2 regions of the Mesorhizobium sp. ORM8.1 genome follow, and region 2 is predicted to be linked to the other one. Evidence: predicted binding sites of a transcription regulator. Region 2 holds the regulator's gene; the other holds the start of a gene.
The links. The regulator LexA, encoded in region 2, represses DNA repair genes until DNA is damaged. The targets are predictions, from matches to a motif close to TGTTCNNNNTGTGTTCNG.
Positions count from the first base shown of each region.

Region 1: a site for LexA is predicted at 2,597-2,614, ahead of ACVDG8_RS19185 (DNA recombination protein RmuC). Genes of this name have one in related genera too.

Region 1 is NZ_CM132600.1:3,831,748-3,843,258, forward strand. It holds gene truA (tRNA pseudouridine(38-40) synthase TruA) at 1-487, opposite strand, end outside; gene ACVDG8_RS19170 (GNAT family N-acetyltransferase) at 511-1,017, opposite strand; gene fmt (methionyl-tRNA formyltransferase) at 1,014-1,949, opposite strand; gene def (peptide deformylase) at 2,013-2,543, opposite strand; gene ACVDG8_RS19185 (DNA recombination protein RmuC) at 2,647-3,900, shown strand; gene ACVDG8_RS19190 (GFA family protein) at 3,902-4,306, opposite strand; gene ACVDG8_RS19195 (cation diffusion facilitator family transporter) at 4,340-5,299, opposite strand; gene ACVDG8_RS19200 (hypothetical protein) at 5,528-5,653, shown strand; gene sugE (quaternary ammonium compound efflux SMR transporter SugE) at 5,843-6,157, shown strand; gene ACVDG8_RS19210 (DUF6481 family protein) at 6,224-6,652, opposite strand; gene ACVDG8_RS19215 (LLM class flavin-dependent oxidoreductase) at 6,872-7,927, shown strand; gene ACVDG8_RS19220 (helix-turn-helix domain-containing protein) at 7,953-8,777, opposite strand; gene ACVDG8_RS19225 (carboxymuconolactone decarboxylase family protein) at 8,869-9,423, opposite strand; gene ACVDG8_RS19230 (AI-2E family transporter) at 9,723-10,889, shown strand; gene ACVDG8_RS19235 (arylamine N-acetyltransferase family protein) at 11,002-11,511, shown strand, end outside.
Region 2 is NZ_CM132600.1:7,337,270-7,348,780, reverse strand. It holds gene moaC (cyclic pyranopterin monophosphate synthase MoaC) at 1-170, shown strand, start outside; gene ACVDG8_RS36620 (molybdopterin molybdotransferase MoeA) at 171-1,376, shown strand; gene ACVDG8_RS36615 (alpha/beta hydrolase) at 1,382-2,212, opposite strand; gene ACVDG8_RS36610 (AMP-binding protein) at 2,463-4,088, shown strand; gene kynU (kynureninase) at 4,099-5,346, opposite strand; gene lexA (transcriptional repressor LexA) at 5,808-6,548, shown strand; partial or broken gene ACVDG8_RS36595 (ComEC/Rec2 family competence protein) at 6,542-9,003, opposite strand; gene gltX (glutamate--tRNA ligase) at 9,107-10,531, shown strand; gene gltA (citrate synthase) at 10,712-11,511, shown strand, end outside.

The sequences.
Region 1 (11,511 bases), 3.5 Mb from region 2:
GCGTTGAGCGGAACGTCGTAAAATCGTGCCGGCCAAGCAGCACCTTCGCCGCCTCGTGCATGGCCTCGGCGTCGAGGCGCTTCGGCACCCACCAGACCTTGCCCTTTTCCAGCGCCGAAGGCGCGCGGCGGTTGAGGATGCGGTAGAGATAATGGCGGCCGGTGGCGGAAAAGCGCGCGTCGAAGCCGTCGGCGACGATCGCGGCCTTGAGGATCGCGACGCGCGCGCCGGCCGCATGCAGATGGGCATTGACGGCATCGCGCACCTTGTCGCCCGGCCAGTCCTTGGCGAGGTCGACATGCGCGACCTGGGCTGTGGCGTGCACGCCGGCATCAGTGCGGCCGGCGGCACGCAGCCGCACCGCTTGGCCGCAGAATTTTTCTATCGCCTGCTCGATCGCCTGCTGCACCGACGGTTGGTCGGCCTGATGCTGCCAGCCGGCGAACTGGCTGCCGTCATATTCGATATCGAGACGAAAACGCGGCATGCCAGCTGGGCTTTCGCGCTCGCCTAGGCAGCGAGCGCGGTGAAGGCCGAAGCGTAGACCAGCTTGCCGGTCTCGGGCGCATCGCCCCAGGCGAGCGCCTGCAGCGCGACACCCTGATACGCGCTTTCGAACTTTTCGGCGCGGGCGTGGGTGTAGCCGAAGCGGCCGTAATAGACCGGGTCGCCCAGCACCACGGCCAGCGCCTCGCCGGCTTCCTTGAGGCGGACATGCGCCTCGCGGATCAGCGCGCCGCCGATGCCGGTGCCATGGAAGGACGGCTCGACCGCCAACGGCGCCAGTGCGACGGCTGCGAAGCGCTGGCTGCCATTCTGCACGAACAGCCTGGAAAACAGGATGTGGCCGACGACCTGGCCGTCTTCTTCGGCAACCAGTTCGACGACGGCGTCGCCGCCATTGATAAGGGCATCGACCAGGCCGGCTTCCGCCTGCTGGCCGAAGGCATGCTCCTCGACGAAGCGGATCGCCTCGCGATCCCGCGGCGTTGCCGCGCGTATCGACATCATGCTCATGTGAGTTTCATTCCTTTTTCGATCTTGGCCCCGCGCAGAAACTCCTGCGCGGCGGCGGGCTTTCCGCCCGCCCGTTGAACTTCGACCAGCCGAACCGCGCCTGCCCCGCAGGCGACCGTCAGCCGGTCATCGAGAATTCCTCCCGACTCGCCGACGCCATCCGAAAGCGTCGAGCGAAGCAGTTTCAGCCGCTCCATGCGGCCGCCAATTTCGACCTCGCACCACGCGCCCGGAAAGGGCGAGAGGCCGCGAATGTGGTTATGGACTTCGCCAGAAGGCCGCGTCCAGTCTACGCGCGTTTCCGATTTATCGATCTTTCGCGCATAGGTCACCCCCGCCGTTGCCTGTTGGGTAAATGTCAGACAATTTATCCCCAACTGCGCGAGCGCTTCCGCCATCAGCGAAGCGCCTATCGCCATCAGGCGGTCATGCAACTCACCGGCGGTGATATCGGGTGCGATGGCGCATCTTTCAACCAAAGCCACCGGACCGGTGTCCAAACCTTCTTCCATGCGCATGACCATCATGCCGGTCTCAGCATCGCCGGCCATGATGGCGCGCTGGATGGGAGCAGCACCACGCCAGCGTGGCAAAAGCGAGGCATGGCCGTTGAGGCATCCCAGCCTGGGCGCGTCCAGAACGGCTTTCGGCAGCAGCAAACCGTAGGCGACGACCACGGCGACATCGGCCCGCAAGGCGGTAAAGGCCTGCTGCTCGGCTTCGCCCTTCAGCGACGTCGGCGTCCGCACTTCGATGCCCAGCCGCTCCGCTTCGCGCTGTACCGGGGAAGGCGTCAGTTCCAGCCCGCGCCGGCCGGCGGCGCGCGGCGGCTGGGTGTAGACGGCTACGATCTCATGGCCGGCCGCCACGATGGCGCGCAAGGTCGGCACGGAAAAGTCGGGCGTGCCCATGAAGATGACGCGAAGCGGCATGGCGTGTCCTGCGGTCCTGTCTTGAAATCTCGGGTTTCAGGAGCGCTGGCCGACCGAACGGCTTTAGCCCACCATCTTGCCCGGCGCCTTGTCCTTGGCGAGCTTCTTGAACTTCTTGACCACCATGTCGCGCTTGAGCTTGGAAATGTGGTCGATGAACAGCACGCCGTTGAGATGGTCGATCTCGTGCTGCAGGCAGGTCGCCATCAGCCCTTCCGCCTCGATCTCCTGCAGCTTGCCGTCACGGTCGAGGTACTTCACCCGCACGGAGGCGGGGCGCTCGACCTCGGCATAATAATCAGGGATCGACAGGCAACCTTCCTCATAGACCGAGCGCTGGTCGGAGCTTTGCAGGACTTCCGGATTGATGAAGACATGCGGCGCCGGCGGCTCGCCTTCCTTGGCTAGGTCGATGACCAAGAGGCGCCGCGGCTCGCCGATCTGGATCGCTGCAAGACCGATGCCCGGCGCGTCATACATGGTCTCCAGCATGTCGTCGGCGAGCTTGCGCAAATCGCTATCGACGCGCTCCACCGGTTTGGAAAGCTGGCGCAGGATGGGATCGGGAAGAATGATGAGCGGCTTAATCGACATGGCGTCTCACCTAAGACCTCGCTGGAAAAGCGTCAACGGGGGCATTTGTGCGCCGTTCACGTTTTGATCTGTGCCGGCGAGCCGAATCGGCTATGCTGCCGCCATGAATGACATGACGCCCATCCTTTCGGAGCCGATCGCGCGGCTTGGCGCCACCACGATCATGCTTGGCCAGGTGTTTGGTTTCGGTGCGCTGCTGCTGCTTGCGCTGGTCCTGGCGCTCGTCGCGGCCCTGTGGCGCGCGGCCAAGGCGCGCACGATTGCTGCGGCGGAAGCGGCCGACCACGCCCGCGACACCGAGGCAAGGATGGCCGATATCCTGCAAAGCCAGGCCGAGATGCAGGGCCGCATGGGCGCTATCGCCGAGGTGTTCGGCGCCAGGCAGGCCGAGCTGACGCAATCGCTCGGACAGCGGCTCGACGCCATGACCGGCAGGATCGGCCAGACCATGACCGAACAGACCAAGTCGACGCATGAGAGCCTGGCCAAGCTGCAGGAGCGTCTGGCGGTAATCGACACCGCGCAGGGCAACATCCAGTCACTCGCCGGCCAGGTCGTGCAATTGCAGGCGATCCTCTCCAACAAGCAGACGCGCGGCGCCTTCGGCCAGTCGCGCATGGAGGCGATCATCGCCGATGGGCTGCCGCATGGCGCCTACGAATTCCAGGCAAGCCTGTCGAACGGCAGCCGGCCGGACTGCCTGGTGCGCATGCCGAACGGCACGCCGATGCTCGCCATCGACGCCAAGTTCCCGCTGGAGGCGTGGAACGCCATCCGCGCCGCCGAGGGCGCCGATATGCAGAAGGTGGCGGCGCAGGCCTTCCGCCGCGATATCGAAGTGCATATTCGCGATATCGCCGAAAAATACCTGATCCGGGGCGAGACGCAGGACACGGCGTTCATGTTCGTGCCGTCGGAATCGGTGTTTGCCGAGATCCACGAGAATTTCGAGGCGGTGGTGCAGAAGGCGCACCGCGTTCGTGTCGTCATCGTCTCGCCGTCGCTGCTGATGCTGTCGATCCAGGTCATCCAGTCGATCCTGAAGGACGCCCGCATGCGCGAGCAGGCGCATCTGATCCAGGGCGAGGTGATCCGGCTGATGGAGGACGTGGCGCGTGTCGACGAACGCGTGCGCCGGCTGCAGACGCATTTTACCCAGTCGGCCAAGGACATCGACGACATCCTCGTTTCGACGTCGAAGGTGACCAAGCGCGGCCAGAAGATCGAGGCGCTGGAGTTTGCCGAAGGCGAAGCCGAGCCCTCGCAAGGGGCGCCAGCCAAGGTCGAGGCCGGCGTGCGCGTGGCCGATTCCAAGACCGGCCAGTTGCGGCTGCGGGTTGTCGAAGGCGACGACTGAGCTACTGCCCCTCGACAGTGGTGATGCCTTCAAACTCCGGCAGCCAATGCAATGCCGAACGATGCCAAACCTGTTTTCTTGGGACCAGTTCCTCGCGCTGGCGCGCCGTGCCGACCCTGATGCCGTAGATTTTCGGGCCATCGCCGACCGAGGTGGCGTAGAGGTGCGAACCGCATTCGCCGCAAAAACCCTGCGCGCGCTTGGCGCCTGAGGAGCCGGTCTTGATGTAGACTTTGGGCGCACCCCGGGTGATCCGATAGTCGCTTTCCGGCGCCGGAACCGTCACCCGGAACGCGGTGCCTGTCAGTTGCTGGCAATCCGTGCAATGGCAAATGGAAGTCTTCTCGGGATCGACCTCCGCTTCATAGGCTATGGCGCCGCAATGGCATCCGCCGTCGATCTTCATCGGCTTTCCTCCTCCAAACTGGCTGCCTACAGACTATCCCTCCTCCGAGGCGTCGGCGATAGCCTTGCGCCGCTGCTGCCATGTGCCAGTCGTCTGCGGCTTGACGAACAGCCTGGTGATTTCCGGCATCTCCTTCTTCAGGCGAGCCTCCAGTCGTTCGACACAGGCTTCGATCTCCGGCGCCGTCAGATGGTCCTCGAACTCGATGCTGAGGCCCGCGACGATCTGTCGTGGTCCGAGATGGACGGTCAGGACGCCGTTGGCCCGCTGCACGGCAGGGTCTGCCTGCGCGATCGCCAGGGCCTTCTTTTGCACCTCCGGTGAAGCCGGTTCGCCTATGAGCAGGCCCTTGCTTTCACGAGCCAGGAAGATAGCGGTCGCGCCGAGGATGATGGCGATGCCGATCGAACCGAGACCGTCGAGTTCCGGCATGTCCAGCACTTGCGCCGCCGATATGCCGGCGAAGGCGACGATGAGGCCGAGCAGCGCCGCGCTGTCTTCGAACAGCACGGTGTAAACGCTCGGATCCTTGCTCGATTGCACGGCCTGCAGCCAGCCCTCGTTACCCTTTTGCTGGCGGAACTCCTTTAGCGCCACCAGCCACGAACTGCCCTCGAACAGGAAGGATAGGCCAAGCACGATGTAATTGACCTTGGCGTTGACGACCGGTTCGGGCGCCATGATGTGGATGACGCCTTCGTAGAACGATACGCCGGCGCCCAGCGCGAACACCAGCAGCGCCACGATGAAGCTCCAGAAATAGAGCTCGCGGCCATGGCCGAGCGGATGCGTGCGATCGGCTGGGCGCCCGGCGCGATGCATGCCGTAAAGCAGGAGCCCGCCATTGCCGGTGTCGACCAGCGAATGCACGCCTTCCGACAGCATGGCGGAGCTGCCGGTGAAGAAGGCCGCGGCGAATTTGGTCAACGCGATCGCGAGATTGCCGGCGAGCGCGACATAGATCACCCTTTTCGATCCGCTATGGCCTGCCATTCGATCTCCCGATCTCGACCGATGCATCGAGCTTAGCGGCCCGCCGGCCGAAGCTCCACCGGCAATGCTCCAGATGCTCCAAGGTCCGAGGCTCAGGCCTCGAATATGGTCTTGTCGCGGAAAACTGGTTGACAGCCGGCTAGCGGGCTTCGCAAACGCGCACAGCCTCTTGCAGTCTTGCTCTTCTCTTGTTTCACTCTGCCTGCCCACAGTTCGAAGGAGCGAATCATGGCTAAAGGTGCGATGAAGGCGGGCAAGGAAGCCCGCAAGCCGAAGAAGGATGCCAAGAAGCCCGCCGCGGCCCCGGCACTCAAGGCGCCGCCGGTCAAGGCGATGCGCATCAAGGAAAAGTAAAAGGCCGACTGAGGCCGACCCGGCTTTTTGTTTCAAACCGGCGGCATGAGAATGCTGCCGGTGTTTTGTTGATCGGGGACAAGGCACCCTATATCACGAGGGCGAGGACGACCTCGCTTCCCCAAAACCGGCCGGGACGACCCGCCCCCATCGAGCATCTGAACCGATGCTGGAGCGACGGAGTTTGCGATGTCCTGGATTTTTCTTTCCTTTGCCGGCCTGTTCGAGATCGGCTGGGCGATCGGCCTCAAATATACGGACGGCTTCTCGAAACCGCTGCCGACCGTGCTTACGGTCGTCTCGATGGTCATCAGCCTTGGCCTGCTCGGCCTGGCGCTGAAGACGCTGCCCGTCGGCACCGCTTATGCCGTGTGGACCGGCATCGGCACCGTCGGCACCGCCATGCTCGGCATCTGGCTGCTGGGCGAACCGGCGACCGCGGTGCGGTTCGCCTGCATCGGCCTGATCGTCTGCGGCATTGTCGGGCTGAAGCTCGTCGCCTGACACAAGACAAACGCGTTCAGGGCCGCTTTGGGCGACCCTGAACAGTATTCAAACGAAACCCGGCTGTTAGCGGGCCGAGAAGCCCGGAGGCGCCCTGCCGGTGCGCGCCTTGCGCGCCGCATAACGCGCGTCGCGCTTGGCTTTGCGTTCGGCTTCGTCGGAGAGGAGGCGCGCAATGCGCTCGGTCTCTTCGGCTTCCCGGATCTTCGCCTCGGCCTGCGCCGCCTCTTCGGCAGCGACACGCGCTGCTTCTGCAGCAGCTTCGCGCTCGGCCCTTTCAACGGCTTCGCGCGCCAGCTTTTCCTGCTTCAGCCTTGCCTTCTCGGCCTCGCGGATCGCGCGGGCCTCGAGAATCGCCTTGCGTTCGGCCTGCTTGGCCTGAACGGCGGGATCATCCGCCGCCGGCTTTGCCTTGAAGCGCTCCAGAAGCGCCTTCTTTGCCTCGTTCGCGGCATTGCGCCGCTCGAAAATGTCTTTTTCCCTGTAGATAGCCAAGTCCACTTCCTTGCAGTCTATTCGCGACGCTTACATACGCGCGAAAGCGGCGAGTTCAAGCGCCAAAACGGTATGCCAGCCATGAAAATCTGCGCTGTTGCCGCAAGGCTACGTTGCGAGGCGATGCACCGTTCACAGATCGCGCCTCTGGCGGCGAAGCCGGGCGATCGCTACCTCTAGCGCCGATTGATACGCCAGAGATATTTCAGGAAGACAACAATGGAACTCGGTCTCTACACTTTCGCCGATGTCAGCCCCGAATCGGGCCCCGGCGCTGTCGGCCCGCATGAACGGCTGCGCAACCTGATCGAGGAGATCGAACTGGCCGACCAGGTCGGCCTCGACGTCTTCGGCCTTGGGGAGCATCACCGCCCCGACTATGCCGCGTCGACGCCGGCGGTGGCGTTGGCGGCGGCGGCCGAGCGGACCAAGAACATCAGGCTCACCAGCGCGGTCACCGTGCTTTCCTCCGACGACCCGGTGCGCGTCTTCCAGCAGTTCGCGACGCTCGATCTGCTCTCCAACGGCCGCGCCGAGATCATGGCCGGGCGCGGCTCCTTCATCGAATCCTTTCCGCTGTTCGGCTACAATCTCGAAGACTATGACGAGCTGTTCGCCGAAAAGCTCGAGCTGCTCTTGGCCATCCGCGATCAGGTGAAGGTGACGTGGCAGGGCAAGCTGCGCGCGCCGATCAACGGCCGCGGCGTATATCCGCGCCCATTCCAGGAGAAGCTGCCGATCTGGATCGCGATCGGCGGAACGCCGCAATCCGCGGCCCGCGCCGGGGTGCTCGGCCTGCCGCTGGCTTTGGCCATCATCGGCGGCGAGCCGGCGCGCTTCGCGCCTTTGTTCGATATCTATCGCGAGGCGGCAAAGCGGGCCGGCACAGATACTGCCTCGCTCGCCACCAGCATCAACGTGCATGGCTTCATCGCCGAAACGACCGAGCAGGCGGCCGACGATTTCTACGGACCGCAGGCCGAAGTGATGAACCGCATCGGTCGCGAGCGCGGTTGGGGTCCTACGTCGCGGGCGCATTTTGACCAGTCGCGCGGCCCGAACGGCGCGCTGTTCGTCGGCAATCCTGAAGCTGTGGCGGAAAAGATCGTCGCCCAGCACAAGATCTTCAACAATGACCGCTTCCTGTTGCAGATGGCGATCGGGACGATGCCGCATGCCAAGATCATGAAGGCGATCGAGCTCTACGGCACCAAGGTGGCGCCGATCGTGCGCAAGGAGATGGCCAAGGCGCAAATAGCCGCGCCGGCCGCATAAAGAGAGCGGGCAGCGCCGTTTTACGTCAGCCCGTTATCCCCATCATCTCGGCATGATGGGCCTCGGTCGCCTCGTCCGCCGGGAACAGGCACTCGATGCGCAGTTCCTGCGCGGCGACGGTTTGGGGGGTACCAACGGTGGTGACCATCGAGAAGTAGTTGAGGACCCGGTCGTCCTTGATGAAACCAATTGGGATGGCGGGCATGAAGCCGATCGCCACAGGGTTCTTCCATTCGCTTTTCACGTCCGGATAGGCGAGCAACTCCGCCAGCAAGTCCTTGGTCTTCCGGTCGACGACGCGGCCGATGGATTCGCGATAGACGCGCTCGAACAAGCTCCTCGCCACATCGTGCCAATTGGCGATGAACGGTCGCATGCCCTGAGGGTCGAACATCAGGTGCAGCATGTTGCGCGGCCCCTGGCGGGCTTGCATATCGATGAACCGACCAAAGAAGCGCGGCGTGGATTGGTTGGTCATGAGCACGTTCCAATAGCGATCCATGACCAGGGCCGGAAAGGGTTCGTGCTGGCGCAACATACGGTTCAGCGCATTGGTCACGGCCGTCATTTCCACGGAGTCCCACGCATTCTCGGAAAACATCGGTGCGTAGCCTGCCGCCAAAAGCAACGCATTGCGGTCGCGCAAGGGGATATCGAGCGCCTGGGCGATGGCCATCAAGGTCTGGCGGCCTGGAACGCTGCGGCCGCTTTCGACGAAGCTGATCTGCTTTTGCGAAATGCCGGCATCGAAGGATAGATCGAGTTGGCTTCTGCCGCGCAAATCACGCCAGTAGCGCAGGAGCACACCCAGATTCGGCGCCGTGCTGGACTTGAGAACCGGCGATTTCATAAATCATGTCCTCGCAACAACGGCACCATACATGGCGACCCTTAGTGCCGACACCGCACGGATGGCCGGTCCGTGCGATGTCGATTGAGTGTCAGGCCGCCGCGGCCCACGCCTGAGGCTGGAAGCGTTGCTCGATCGGCGTGCCGGCCATGTTGGTGGTGGTCGCCGCCATGGTGGAAATGCCGACACCGGTCACGACTTCCAGGATCTGGGCCTTTGAATAGCCCGCCGACGTAAACGCATCGATGTCGGCATCGCTCACATTTCCCCTCTTCTCGAGCAGCGCCTTGGTCAGCGCCGAGAGTGCCGCATATTTCGGATCTCTCGGCAACCGGCCTTCACGGATCGCGTGGACTTCGCTTTCGGCAATGCCGTCTTCGATGGCAAATGTCGAATGGGCGGCAACGGTCCAGGGGCATTTGAGGGTGACCGCATTCGTCAGCAGCAGGACCTGCTTTTCGATCTCGTCGAGGCTGCCGCCGTGGAAGCTGCCAAAGGTGGCGGCAAACCCATTGAGAAGCACCGGATTGTTCGCCATCGTCGCCATGACATTCGGCAGGAAGCCAAATCTCTCTTCCAATGCTTTCAATGTTGCCTTGGATTTCTCCGGCGCCGATTCGATCGTCTGAAGGTTGAATCTCGGCATTGTAACGTCCTTTCTAAGATCGATTTCTGATCGCGTGCATCCTTCGCGTTGCAAAAGCAGTGTTAAGCGGACGCTTTCCTTGCTGGCATCGCGAAAGTCCGCATGTGTTAGACCCGCTGAAGGCATCGCCTCAATTACATGCCATGTAATATTTCGAAGACACGGCTGAAATTTCGAGCGGTTTCCGAAAGACCCGTTCAGCGAGCGTCTCCGATAGCCGGCTCATGGAACCTCCGGCCTTAACTGCGCGTTTGTGCAGGCAATTGCCGCGTGGAGGGACGTCGGCTCGAGGGGTGCCCATGAAAGCCGAACCGATCGCGCCAGGCGTGACCGTCGAAAGCCCCGACCCGCGCGTGCGCGCCTGGGCGGACATGCGGCTGGTGCGCTCGCTGCTGATCGGCATCTTCATCCTGATGACGATCGCCGCGCTTTATCTCGCGCGCGACTTCTTCATGCCGGTGATCCTGGCCTTCCTGCTGGCGCTGACGCTGACCCCCATCGTGCGCCTTTTGCGCAAACGCGGGATTCCGGAAGTGGTTTCCGCGACATTGCTGGTCCTGCTGTCGGTCTTCGTCTTCGCCAGCGCGGGCTACCTGCTCAGCGGGCCGATCATCGACCTCATCAACAACACGTCGTCGATCGGCCAGCAGCTCACCGAACGGCTGGCGCATTTTCAGCGGCCGCTCACCAAAATCATGGATGTTGCCCATCAGCTGGAAGGGCTGACCGAGACCGCCCAGGAACCGGGCATGCAGAAGGTCGCGGTGGCGCCATCGGGCATTCTGTCGACAGCCGCCGGCAACATTCTGGAGGCCGGCACATCGATCACCATCGTCTTTGTGCTGTCGCTGTTCCTGCTTGCTTCAGGCACGCTGTTTTATGAGAAGATCGTCCAGTCCTTCACCAGCCTTACGCAGAAGAAGCGGGCGTTGCGCGTCGTCTATGACGTCGAGCGCGAGATCTCGCACTATCTGCTTACCGTCGCGCTCATCAATGCGGGTCTCGGCACGGTGATCGGGCTCGGGCTATGGGGGCTCGGCATGCCCAATCCGCTGGTCTGGGGCGCTGCCGCCGCGCTGCTCAACTTCCTGCCCTATGTCGGCGCGCTGATAACCATCCTGCTCGTCACGATTATCGCCCTGATCAGCTTCGATACGATCTCCTACGCGCTTCTGGCGCCGGCCTTCGTGCTTTTATGCGACATCGTCGAGGGCCAGTTCGTGACGCCGATGGTGGTCGGCCGGCGCCTCGAGATCAATGCGGTGGCGATCTTCATCGCCATCGCCTTCTGGTCATGGCTGTGGGGCTTCGTCGGCGCGCTCATGGCGGTGCCGCTGCTGGTGGTGGTCAAGGTGTTCTGCGATCACTTCGACGGCTTGAGCCATGTCGGCAATTTCCTTGCGGCGCAGCAGAGCTTCGCCGTCGACGACGAGACGGGCGAGCAAAACCATAAGACTGCTACTTAGAACATTCCGCCGTTTCACCGAACGGCGGAATGCTCTATCTTCTGTTGACTCAATTCCGGACGGAAAACCGCTTCACACTTTTCCTGGAATTGCTTTCGTCTGGCCCAACGCGATGTCCGGTCGCCTGTTTGCGGTGGCCATGGCGCATGCCTATATCGGACCGGTCACGCCGGGCCCGCCCTTGATGAATGAATTCGATCTCGATGCCTATTTCGCCCGCATCGGCCATAGCGGGCCGAGGGATGCCTCGCTTGCAACGCTGCAGGCATTGCACGCCATCCATCCGCGGGCGATCCCGTTCGAGAACATCGATGCGCTGACGGGTGTTTCGGTCGGGCTCGATGTCGCTTCGCTGCAGGACAAGGTTTTTGGCCAGGGCCGCGGCGGCTATTGCTTCGAGCATAATCTGATCCTCATGCATGCGCTGAGGGCGCTGGGTTTCAGCGTAAGCGGCCTTGCGGCGCGTGTGCTCTGGGGCCAGCCGGACGACGCCATCACCGCGCGCAGCCACATGCTGCTGCGCATCGAGCTTGAAGGTCGCAGCTGGATCGCCGATGTCGGCTTCGGCGGACTGACGCTGACGGCGCCGCTGCTTCTGCAGCCAGACCTCGAACAGCAGACG
Region 2 (11,511 bases):
GCGTCACCGGCAAGACAGGTGTGGAGATGGAAGCATTGACGGCCGCTTCGGTCGCCTGCCTCACCATCTACGACATGGCCAAGGCCGTGGATCGCGCCATGGTGATTTCCGGCATCCGGCTGGTCGAGAAGACCGGCGGCAAGTCCGGCGACTACAAGGCGAAGAGCTGAATGGCGTTGGTTCCGGTAGACGAGGCTCTTCAGCGCCTGCTCGACGGCGCAGCGCCATTGCCGGGCGAAAGCGTTGCGCTGGCCGATGCCGCAGGACGGGTTCTGGCGGAACCGGTGGTGGCGCTGCGCACCCAGCCGCCCTTCAATGCCTCGGCCATGGATGGCTATGCCACGCGCTCGGCCGATGTCGCCTCCGTGCCGGCGCGTCTGTCCGTGGTCGGCATGGCACCTGCCGGACGCGGCTTTACCGGTGCTGTCGGCAAGGGCCAGGCCGTGCGCATCTTCACCGGAGCGCCGCTGCCGGATGGCGCCGACACCATCGTCATCCAGGAGAATGTCCGCGACCTCGGCGATGGCCAGATCGAAGTGGCCGAGCCGACCGCCGAAGGACGCAATATCCGTCGCCGCGGCCTCGACTTCGCTCAAGGCGATGTCCTGCTCGCAAAAGGCCGTGTGCTCGATCCGGCCGCCCTGTCGCTCTCTGCATCGGCCAATCATCCGAACCTCACCGTCGTGCGCCGGCCGCTGGTCGCGATCATCGCCACCGGCGACGAATTGCTGCCGCCGGGCAGCGAACTTGGTCCTGACCAGATCATCTCGTCCAATGCCTATGGTGTCGTCGCCACCGCGCGCTCGGTCGGCGCTCAGGCGCTCGATCTCGGCATTGCCGCTGACCGTCCGGAGGCGATTGCCGCGCTGGTGAAAAAAGCCGTCGAGGCCGGCGCCGACGTCATCGTCACGCTGGGCGGCGCCTCGGTCGGCGACCATGACCTGATCCATGACGTGCTGACCGGCGAAGGCATGCAGCTCGATTTCTGGAAGATCGCCATGCGCCCCGGCAAACCATTGATGTTTGGCCGGCTTGGCAATGTCCGTTGCATCGGCCTGCCCGGCAATCCGGTGGCGAGCATCGTCTGCTCGCAGCTTTTCCTGAAGCCGCTTCTGGCGCGGCTCGGCGGCCGCGACAACAGCCAAGACTTGCGCACCGCGAAGCTGGGCAGCGCTATGCAGGCGAATGATCTCCGGCAGGATTATGTGCGCGCGGTGGTGCGCGAGGATGCCGGCCAACTGGTGGCGACGCCCTTCGGCATCCAGGATTCCTCGATGCTGCGGATGTTGGCCGACGCCAACGGCCTGATCGTGCGCGAACCCTTCGCGCCCGCCGCGCAAGCCGGCGCCGCATGCAACGTGCTGATGCTGCGCTGAGCCCCTTACTCGTCGACCAATGTTCGCGTCATTGGATGGTCGAGGTCCACGAGACCATCCACGATATTGAAATGATGCCGGTCGGGCTCGACCACCAAGCTCGTGGCGGCGCCAAGTCCGGTCCAGATGTTGGCGAGCAAAGCGCTTTGGCGCAGGAACTCGGAACGCTCGCCGCCGCCGACCCAGCACGCAACGCGCGCTCCTGGCAGAGGCCGCAGCAGCGCCGGGCTTTCTCTCAGCGCTTCCTGCTCGTCGATCGCCAGTGTCGCATTCATCTGCGTGCGCATGAGCGGGCGAAGATCGTGCAGGCCTGAAATCGAAACGACGTTGCGTATGCGCCGCGTCACATCGGGCGACAGCGGCGTGGTCGTGGTGATCATGCGGCAGGCGAGATGGCCGCCGGCTGAATGTCCGGTCAGCATCAGCGGACCCTCGACCATCGCCGCCGCAGTGCGAACCGCGACCGCCATTTCATCGACGATGCCGCTGATCCTGATCTCGGGACATTGGGTGTAGGAGGGCATGGCGACGGCAAAATCGCGGCTGACGGCCCCGTTGGCGAGATGCGACCAGGAGTCCTTGCCCGACTCCATCCAGTAGCCGCCATGGATGAACACCACGAGGCCCTTTGGCGTGGCGCTGGGGAGAAAGAGATCAAGCCGATTGCGCGGCGCCTGGCCGTAGACGATGTCGAGCCGTGCCCTGCCCTCCCCAAGGAGCTTCTCGCGAAACGCCTGTGCCGGGCCATCCCAGGCCGCCGGCCAGCGGTCGCCGCCTGCGATGTTCGCCCCATTGGTGTAGGCATCGTCCCAATCCGCGATGCGATGCTCGACCACCGGCCCCTCCCAAGACACGCAGCTTTCCCTCAGCAATGGCGAGCAGCGACCACAACGTCAATGCTTCGGAGCAAAACATTTTAGGCTTGAAACAAATTTCTGCTGGTGCAATCCTGCGTGACGAACAGCCGACAATGGGAGGTCTGCTGCACGGGCCGGAGCCTGCATTCCCTCGCCGCATGGGTGGCGTTGCTGGACAGACGCGGACCGCAACATCGACCGCCTTGCAAGCAGGAAGGATAGCGGCAGCATGCTCGGACCTTCGGCGCACACCGATACTTTCACGCGCGATCACCTGCCGCCGCCGCACCAATGGCCGGACTTCCTTCTCGACGGCTTCGACTATCCCGAACGCCTCAATGCCGGCGTCGAACTGACCGACCGGCTGGTCCAACTGGGCTTCGGCGATCGTACCGCGTTGATCGGCAACGGCCGCCGCCGCACCTACAAGGAACTGTCCGACTGGACGAACAGGCTGGCCCATGCGCTGGTCGAAAATTATGGCGTCAAGCCCGGCAACCGGGTGCTGATCCGTTCAGCGAACAACCCCGCCATGGTCGCCTGCTGGCTGGCCGCCACCAAGGTTGGTGCCGTGGTCGTCAACACCATGCCGATGCTGCGCGCCGGCGAACTTGCCAAGATCGTCGACAAGGCGGAAATCGGCATCGCGCTTTGCGATACGCGGCTGATGGACGATATGACCGCCTGCGCCAAGGACAGCGCCTTCCTCAAACAGGTCATCGGCTTCGACGGCACCGCCAACCACGATGCGGAACTCGACCGCGCCGCCCTCGACAAGTCCGTCACCTTCACGGCCGTCGACACCGGACGCGACGACGTAGCGCTTCTCGGCTTCACCTCGGGGACAACGGGCGTGCCCAAGGCGACCATGCATTTTCATCGCGACCTGTTGATCATCGCCGACGCCTATGCCCGCGAGGTTCTCCAGGTGACGCCCGACGACATATTTGTCGGTTCGCCGCCGCTGGCCTTCACCTTTGGCCTCGGCGGGCTCGCCATTTTCCCGCTGCGCTTCGGCGCGGCGGCGACGCTGCTGGAGCAGGCGACGCCGCCCAACATGATCCACATCATCGAGACCTACAGGGCAACCATCTCCTTCACCGCACCGACCGCCTACCGCGCCATGTTGAAAGCCATGGACGAAGGAGCCGATTTGTCGTCGCTGCGCGTCGCGGTTTCGGCTGGCGAGACGCTGCCCGCTCCTGTCTTCGAAGAATGGACGCGCAAGACCGGCAAGCCGATCCTCGACGGCATCGGGGCGACCGAGATGTTGCACATTTTCATCTCCAACCGCTTCGACGATAGGAAGCCGGCTTCGACCGGCAAGCCGGTGGGCGGCTATGAGGCGCGCATCGTAGACGACGCGATGCGCGAATTGCCGCGCGGCACGATTGGCAGGCTCGCGGTGCGTGGCCCGACAGGCTGCCGCTATATGGCCGATAGCCGCCAGGCAGACTATGTCCGCGACGGCTGGAACCTGACCGGCGACACCTTCGTCCACGACGAGGACGGCTTCTTCCACTTCGCCGCCCGCTCCGACGACATGATCGTCAGCGCCGGCTACAACATTGCCGGACCCGAGGTCGAAGCAGCACTTCTGTCGCACCCCGACGTCACGGAATGCGCCGTCATCGGCGCCGAGGACGCCGAACGCGGCCAGATTGTCGAGGCGCATGTCGTGCTGGCAACCGGCGTGGCGCCGGACGCCGCGACCGTCAAACGCCTGCAGGATCATGTCAAGGCAACGATCGCGCCATACAAATACCCGCGCTCCGTCAAGTTCATCGCGGCCTTGCCCAAGACCCAGACCGGCAAGATCCAGCGTTTTCGCCTGCGCTCCGAGAAGGCTCGTTGAGCGGACCGCTTCAGGTGACGGCGGTTTTCACCGCAAAGCGCGCGTCCTGCCAGGCGCCGGTGCCCAGGATGTCTTCCAGCACCTCGACCGCGTCCCAGACATCGCGATAGCCGACATAGAGCGGCGTGAAGCCGAAGCGAATGGTGGACGGCGCGCGGAAATCGCCGATCACGCCACGTTCGATCAAGGCGCGCATGACCTGGTAGCCATGCGGATGGGCGAACGAAACCTGGCTGCCGCGTTGGGCGCCGTCGCGCGGGCTTTCCAGCTCGAGGCCGTAGGCGCCGCATTTGGCTTCGACCAACCGGATGAACAGATCCGTCAATGCGACGCTCTTATCGCGCACGGCGTTCATGTCGACCTCGTCCCAGAGATTGAGCGCGCCTTTCAGCGCCCGCATCGACAGCACCGGCTGCGTTCCGCACAGGAACCGGCGGATGCCCGTACCGGCGGCATAGCCCTGCTCGAACGCGAAAGGCCTTGCATGACCCCACCAGCCGTTGAGCGGTTGATGGACCTCGCGATGGTGACGGTTCGCGGCATAGATGAAGGCCGGCGCGCCCGGCCCGCCATTGAGGTATTTGTACGTGCAGCCGATGGCGAAATCGGCATTCGAGCCATCGAGGTCCACCGGCAGCGCACCGGCGGTGTGACAGAGATCCCAGACGATCAACGCACCAGCCTGGTGGGCCTTGCGCGTCAGGGCCGCCATGTCGCGCAACCGTCCGGACTTGTAGTTGACGTGGTTGACCAGGATGACCGCAACTTGGCTGTCGATCAGTTCCTCGATCGTCGGGGCGTCGACGCCTTCCAGCCGCAGCACCGTGCCGGGGCGTGTCGAGGCCGCGCCTTCCGCCATGTAGAGGTCGGTTGGAAAGCTGTCGCCCTCGGCAACAATGACCGACCGTTCAGGCCGCATCGCCAGCGCTGCATGCAAAACCTTGTAGATGTTGATCGAAGTCGTATCGCAGACGACGGTCTGGCCAGGTGCCGCGCCGATCAAGCGCCCGAGCTGGTCGCCCAATTCGACCGGCATGTCGAACCAGCCGGCGGTGTTCCAGGCGCGGATCAGATCCTGCGCCCATTCACGCCTGGCGGCGTTCTCGATCTCGGTGAAGACATCGGGTGAAGCAGCGCCCAGCGAATTGCCGTCGAGATAAATGACCCCCTCCGGCAGCACGAAGCGATCGCGCATGGCGCGCAACGGATCGGCGGCGTCCATCGCCTCGACAGACGCCAGATCAGGAATTCCCGTCATAGTGCAATCGCCTCCCGTTTGGACCCGACGCAGCGCATGACGCCGCCGGCCAGCCATGCGCGGTTTGTCTCACCGCCGTCCACGATCCGGCAAGACCCTTTTGTCCTTGTCCGCTGGTCCATCGATGCCAGCGATAGACCGCAGCATTGCCAAAGTTGGCATTTTGAGTTCGTTTCGTTCACGGTGCCGCATGTAAACTGGGGTGCAGAGCTCATCCCGCCCTGCGCATCCGCGATGCTGATGCCCTATCTCTTATGAACGATGGGGTTGTAAAATGGAACGGAATCAAGACCTAAGGCTCAGCCGGCCGTCGCGGCGGCGCCCAAGCGGGCGCAACATGGTTTCGACTGTCCTAACAAATTCACTAAACTTTAAACGGTTGCGGAACACAACTGGAACAGATAGTGTTTGTTCTGGGTTTGTTTTTCTGATTCTGGTTTCAGAACCCGTGGGGGTCGCCGATGCTGACGCGCAAACAACATGAACTCCTGATGTTCATCCACGAACGTCTGAAGGAGAGCGGCATTCCTCCGTCCTTCGACGAAATGAAGGAAGCGCTCGACCTTGCATCGAAGTCCGGCATCCATCGGCTGATCACGGCGCTGGAAGAACGCGGCTTCATTCGCCGGCTGCCCAACCGGGCGCGCGCGCTTGAAGTGCTGCGGCTGCCCGATTCGATCGCGCCCGGCCTCAATGCCGCGAGGAAGTTTTCGCCAAGCGTCATCCAGGGTGGCCAGGGTCAAGGCAATCTCGGCCGGCAGATCAAGCCTGCTGCATCGTCGCGCGCGCCGTCGCCCAGCAATGACGACGATGCGATCTCGGCCGTGTCGATCCCTGTGATGGGCCGTATCGCCGCCGGTGTACCGATCGACGCCATCCAGCACCGGACGCATTCGATCTCGGTGCCGCCGGACATGATCATGGGCGGCGAGCATTACGCGCTCGAGGTCAAGGGCGATTCGATGATCGAGGCCGGCATCTTCGATGGCGACACCGTCATCATCCGCAACGCCGATACGGCGAGCCCGGGCGAGATCGTGGTGGCGCTGGTCGACGACGAGGAAGCGACGCTCAAGCGCTTCCGCCGCAAAGGCGCCTCGATCGCGCTCGAAGCCGCCAACCCGGCCTATGAGACGCGCATCTTCGGGCCTGACCGCGTCAAGGTGCAGGGCAAGCTGGTCGGACTGATCAGGCGCTACTGAGCCGGTTGGGCGGGCTTCGCATCCGTCCTCTCCGGCTTTTTGTACGGCGGTAGCCCCTCGCCTCGCGGGTGTATTTCCGCTGCTCGTGCCAGGGCCGGTACGGCTGCTCGACGGCGTAGCGAATGACTGGCCGCGCCGTTGCCGACTGCGTGTCGAAGAAGACGGCCGCGCTGCCGTCACGCGCGAGCTGTCGCTTGGTGACGACGAGAATGCGCGGATCCCAGCAAGGATTGTAGGCGGTGGCGTCGTTGATGACGATAAGGTCGGCGAAGCCGCAGGCTGGGCGGGCGCTGTCGCGTGTCTCGGCGAGCGCCACGATCGCGCCGGACGGATGCCTGCCGATGCACAGGTCGCCAGTGCAGTAGAAGGGCGAGCCCGGTGGCAAATCGACTGGATCGGCGACGTCCAACGCGCCTTTGGCGAACATCTCCGGCGGCACGATTGCCCCGGCCTGCAGTGCTCGCTTCCAATTGTCGGTGGTGAATTCGTTGGAGCGTTCACGGTTGATGGCAAGCTCGCCGCCACCGATCGGCATCGCTACCAGATGCGCGTCCTCCGAAATGAGAAGGTCAGGCGTGCGGACGTGCGGAATCGCCAACAAGGCGGCGAGCGCGAAAGGCACGGCCGCGAACCTGAGCCAGGTGGTCGCCATGGTGGCGATGACAAGCGCGATGGTCGCCAACAGCACCGACTGGATCGAGATCAAGCCGACGGCGTCGACCGGCGAGCGCTCGGAAAGCCACGCCGAAATCGCCACCATCGCCGTCAGGCCCTTGCCCATCACATAGAGGAATGGACCGTCGAGACCGAAGGGCATGGCCAATGCGCTGAGCACCGCAAACGGCATCACGATCAGCGAGACGATCGGCATGACCGCGAGGTTCGCAACCACGCTGAGCGGCGATACGCGCTGGAAGTGCCAGATGGCAAACAACACCGTCGCACTGCCGGCGATCAGCGATGTCATCGCCGCGCCGCCGACACCAACAGCCAGTTTTCTCGACCAGAAACCCAGGAATGAAAGCTTTGCCGGCGGCGCCCGTATTTTGCCGGCGCGGTAGTCCGCCCAGCCGGCATAGACGCCGACGAGCGCCGCGGTTGCGGCAAACGACATCTGGAAGCTCGGGCCGACCACCTCGTGCGGCGACACCAGGATGACGGCGATCGCCGAGATCGCCAGATTGCGCATGGTCAGCGCCGCGCGGTCGAAGAGCACCGCAACCAGCATCACCGCCAGCATGATGAAGCTACGCTCGGCCGCGACCACGATGCCGGAAATGACGAGGTATGCGGCGATCGAGAGCAGCGCTATTGCCGCGGCGTATTTCTTGACGGGCCGGCGTGACGAAAAATCCGGAAACAGCGCGAAGGCGCCGCGCAAGAGCACCATGATCGTGCCGGCGACCAGCGCCATGTGCAGGCCCGAGATCGAGATGATGTGATAGATGCCGGTGCGCCGCATGGACTCGTTGATCTCTTCGGGAATGCCGGCGCGCACGCCGACAATCAACGCGGCGGCGATCTCGCCTTCTGAGCCGCCGATATTGCTCCGGATGTGGTCGGCAATCCCTTCCCGCGCGTTCTCGATGGCCAGGGCGATGCCGGCGCCAAACGGCGCTTCGGCTGTTGCTGAAACCAATTTTGGATCGCCCAGGAAAAATCCGCTGCCGCCGATGCCGGTAAAATAGCTGTCGAAGGAAAAGTCGTAGCTGTCCGGCCGCACCGGCCCTGTCGGTGGCAAGAGCTTGGCGTAGCCGGTCAAGATCGATCCTGCTCGCATATCAGGCGGGATCCGACGCGCAGACAACCTGACGCGGTCCGGCACGTAGCGCAGCGTCGGATGCTCGGTCGACATGACGTCGATGGTCAGCCTGACGCGGCCATTGGCCGTCGGCTCGGCGATGACCAGGCGGCCGGTCAGCCGGGTCTGGATTTCGGAGCCGAGCATCGGCGTTGCCGCGCGCCATGTCTCGACCTTGGCGGCCAGAAAGCCCAGGGCGCAGAACAGCGTGGCCATGAAGATGAGATGCGTTCTCGGCCAGGAACGGAAACCGACCGCGCACACGGCCATCAAGGCCACCGTCGCAAGCGGCCTGTAGAGATCGGGCTCGGTGCTGAGCGAGAAGTAATAGATGACGCCGGCGGCCAGGAACACCGGCACCAGCAGGAAGCCGATGCCGCGATCGAGTTCCGTGGTCGCGGCAGTGCCGACGCCTTGCCGCAATGCCGGAAGCGAAAAACGGCGAAGCTGCTTGCGCAGCGTGATGATCGATGCCGGCAAAACCTTGCGTGGCGCGTCGCGGTTTTGCGGTAAGATTTCAGTCGGGGTAGGTGGAGGCGCCGGGAGTAAAACCGGCGCCGCTTCGGCGGCGCTGACGTCGGCAAACAGCAGGCGCTCGCTAACGCCAACTGCCGTCCCCTCGCCCTCTCCCTCGCCCCGGCCACGTCCAGCCATCGGGTCTGCCCCTTGCGCCCAAGACCGCCTATGCTACATGAACCCGCATCGCGCGAAAGTCCGCGCGAAAAATGCCTGTTTTCAGCGCCGCTTCGAGAGTTCCATGTCCGACAAGGTCGTCACCCGCTTTGCCCCCTCGCCGACAGGCTATCTGCATATCGGCGGCGCGCGCACGGCGCTGTTCAACTGGCTCTATGCCAAGCATACCGGCGGCACGATGCTGCTGCGCATCGAGGACACCGATCGTGAGCGCTCCACGGAGGCGGCAACGGCTGCGATCCTCGACGGGCTCACGTGGCTCGGACTTTCCTGGGACGGCGAGGCCGTCTCGCAGTTCGAGCGCGCGCCGCGCCATCGCGAGGTGGCCGAGGAGCTCGTGCGCCTGGGCAAGGCCTATTACGCCTATGAGACGCCCGCCGAGCTCGAGGCGATGCGCGAGGCGGCACGCGCCAAGAGCCTGCCGCCGCGCTACAATGGCGCGTGGCGCGATCGCGATCCGTCCGAGGCGCCGGCCGGGGTGAAAGGCGCCATCCGCATCAAGGCGCCGACCGAGGGCGAGACCGTGGTTGACGACCGCGTGCAGGGCGAGGTTCGCTTCCCCAACAAGGATCTCGACGATTTCATCATCCTGCGTTCGGACGGTGTCCCGACCTATATGCATGCCGTCGTCGTCGACGACCACGACATGGGCGTCACCCACATCATCCGCGGCGACGACCATCTGACCAATGCCGCGCGCCAGACCGTGATCTACAACGCTATGGGCTGGGACGTGCCGTCGATGTCGCACATCCCGCTGATCCACGGCGCAGATGGCGCCAAACTGTCGAAGCGGCATGGCGCGCTCGGCGTCGAAGCTTACCGCGCCATGGGTTACCTGCCCGAGGCGCTGCTCAACTATCTGGCCCGGCTCGGCTGGAGCCATGGCGACGACGAGGTGATGTCGATCAAGGACATGATCGCCTGGTTCGATATCGGCGACGTCAATAAGGGCGCGGCGCGCTTCGACTTCGCCAAGCTCGACGCGCTGAATGGCGTCCACATGCGCAAGATGGACGATCATGCGCTGTTCGATATCTTCGTCGCCACCTTGCCTTATCTCGAAGGCGGCCCGGCGTTGGCGGCAAAGCTCGATGACAAGCGCAAGGCGCAGCTGCTTGCCGCCATGCCCGGCCTCAAGGAGCGGGCAAAAACCCTGGTCGAGCTGGTCGACGGCGCGTCATTCCTTTTCGTGGAACGGCCCTTGCCGCTGGACGAGAAGGCGGCCGGCTTGCTCAATGCCGATGCGCGCGCCATCCTGGGCGGCGCCCATGCGGCGCTGGCGACGGTTTCCGGCGGCTGGAGCGCGGCTTCGGCCGAGGCCGCGATCCGCGACTTCGCGCAGGCCGGCGGTCACAAGCTCGGCGCCGTGGCGCAGCCGCTTCGGGCGGCGCTGACCGGCCGCAGCACATCGCCCGGCGTGTTCGACGTGCTTGCCGTGCTGGGTCGCGAGGAAAGCCTGGCGCGGATTGGCGATCAAATCGATTAGGTGTGAACTGGCCCAAGAAGATTGGCATTGAAAGGTGCGTTTCGCAGTGCAACATTAGGCCTTGGCCCAATCTGGCACGCACCTCCTAAAATGCGGTGGCGAGTTCGCGCATTCCGGTGACTTCACGTGTCGTTGGCAGGATTTGCCTTGCCGGCATGAGGATACAAAAGGAGTTTGAGAATGAGCGAAGCTGCGAAAAAGCTGGACACGGGCGGCAAGGCGCACCCGTCGACTGCCACGCTCGATTTGGACGGCAAGACGCACGAGTTCAAGGTGCGAAGCGGGACGGTCGGGCCTGATGTCATCGACATCGGCGCGCTCTACAGCACCACCGGCGCCTTCACCTACGATCCGGGTTTCACGTCGACGGCAAGCTGCGAGTCGGCGATCACCTTCATCGACGGCGATGCCGGCATCCTCCTGCACCGCGGCTTTCCGATCGATCAGCTGGCCGAGCATGGCGACTTCCTCGAAGTCTGCTATCTCCTGCTTTATGGCGAGCTGCCGACCAAGGCGCAGAAGGACGACTTCGACTATCGCGTGACGCGCCACACCATGGTGCATGAGCAGATGTCGCGCTTCTTCACCGGCTTCCGCCGCGACGCGCATCCGATGGCGGTGATGTGCGGCGTGGTCGGCGCGCTGTCGGCCTTCTATCACGACTCGACCGACATCTCAGACCCGTATCAGCGCATGATCGCCTCGATGCGCCTGATCGCCAAGATGCCGACGATCGCCGCGATGGCCTATAAATACCACATCGGCCAGCCCTTCATTTACCCGAAGAACGATCTCGGCTTCGCCGCCAACTTCCTGCATATGTGCTTTGCCGTGCCGTGCGAGGAGTACAAGATCAATCCGGTCCTGGCGCGCGCCATGGACCGCATCTTCATCCTGCACGCCGATCACGAGCAGAACGCCTCGACCTCGACCGTTCGCCTCGCCGGCTCGTCGGGCGCCAATCCCTTCGCCTGCATCGC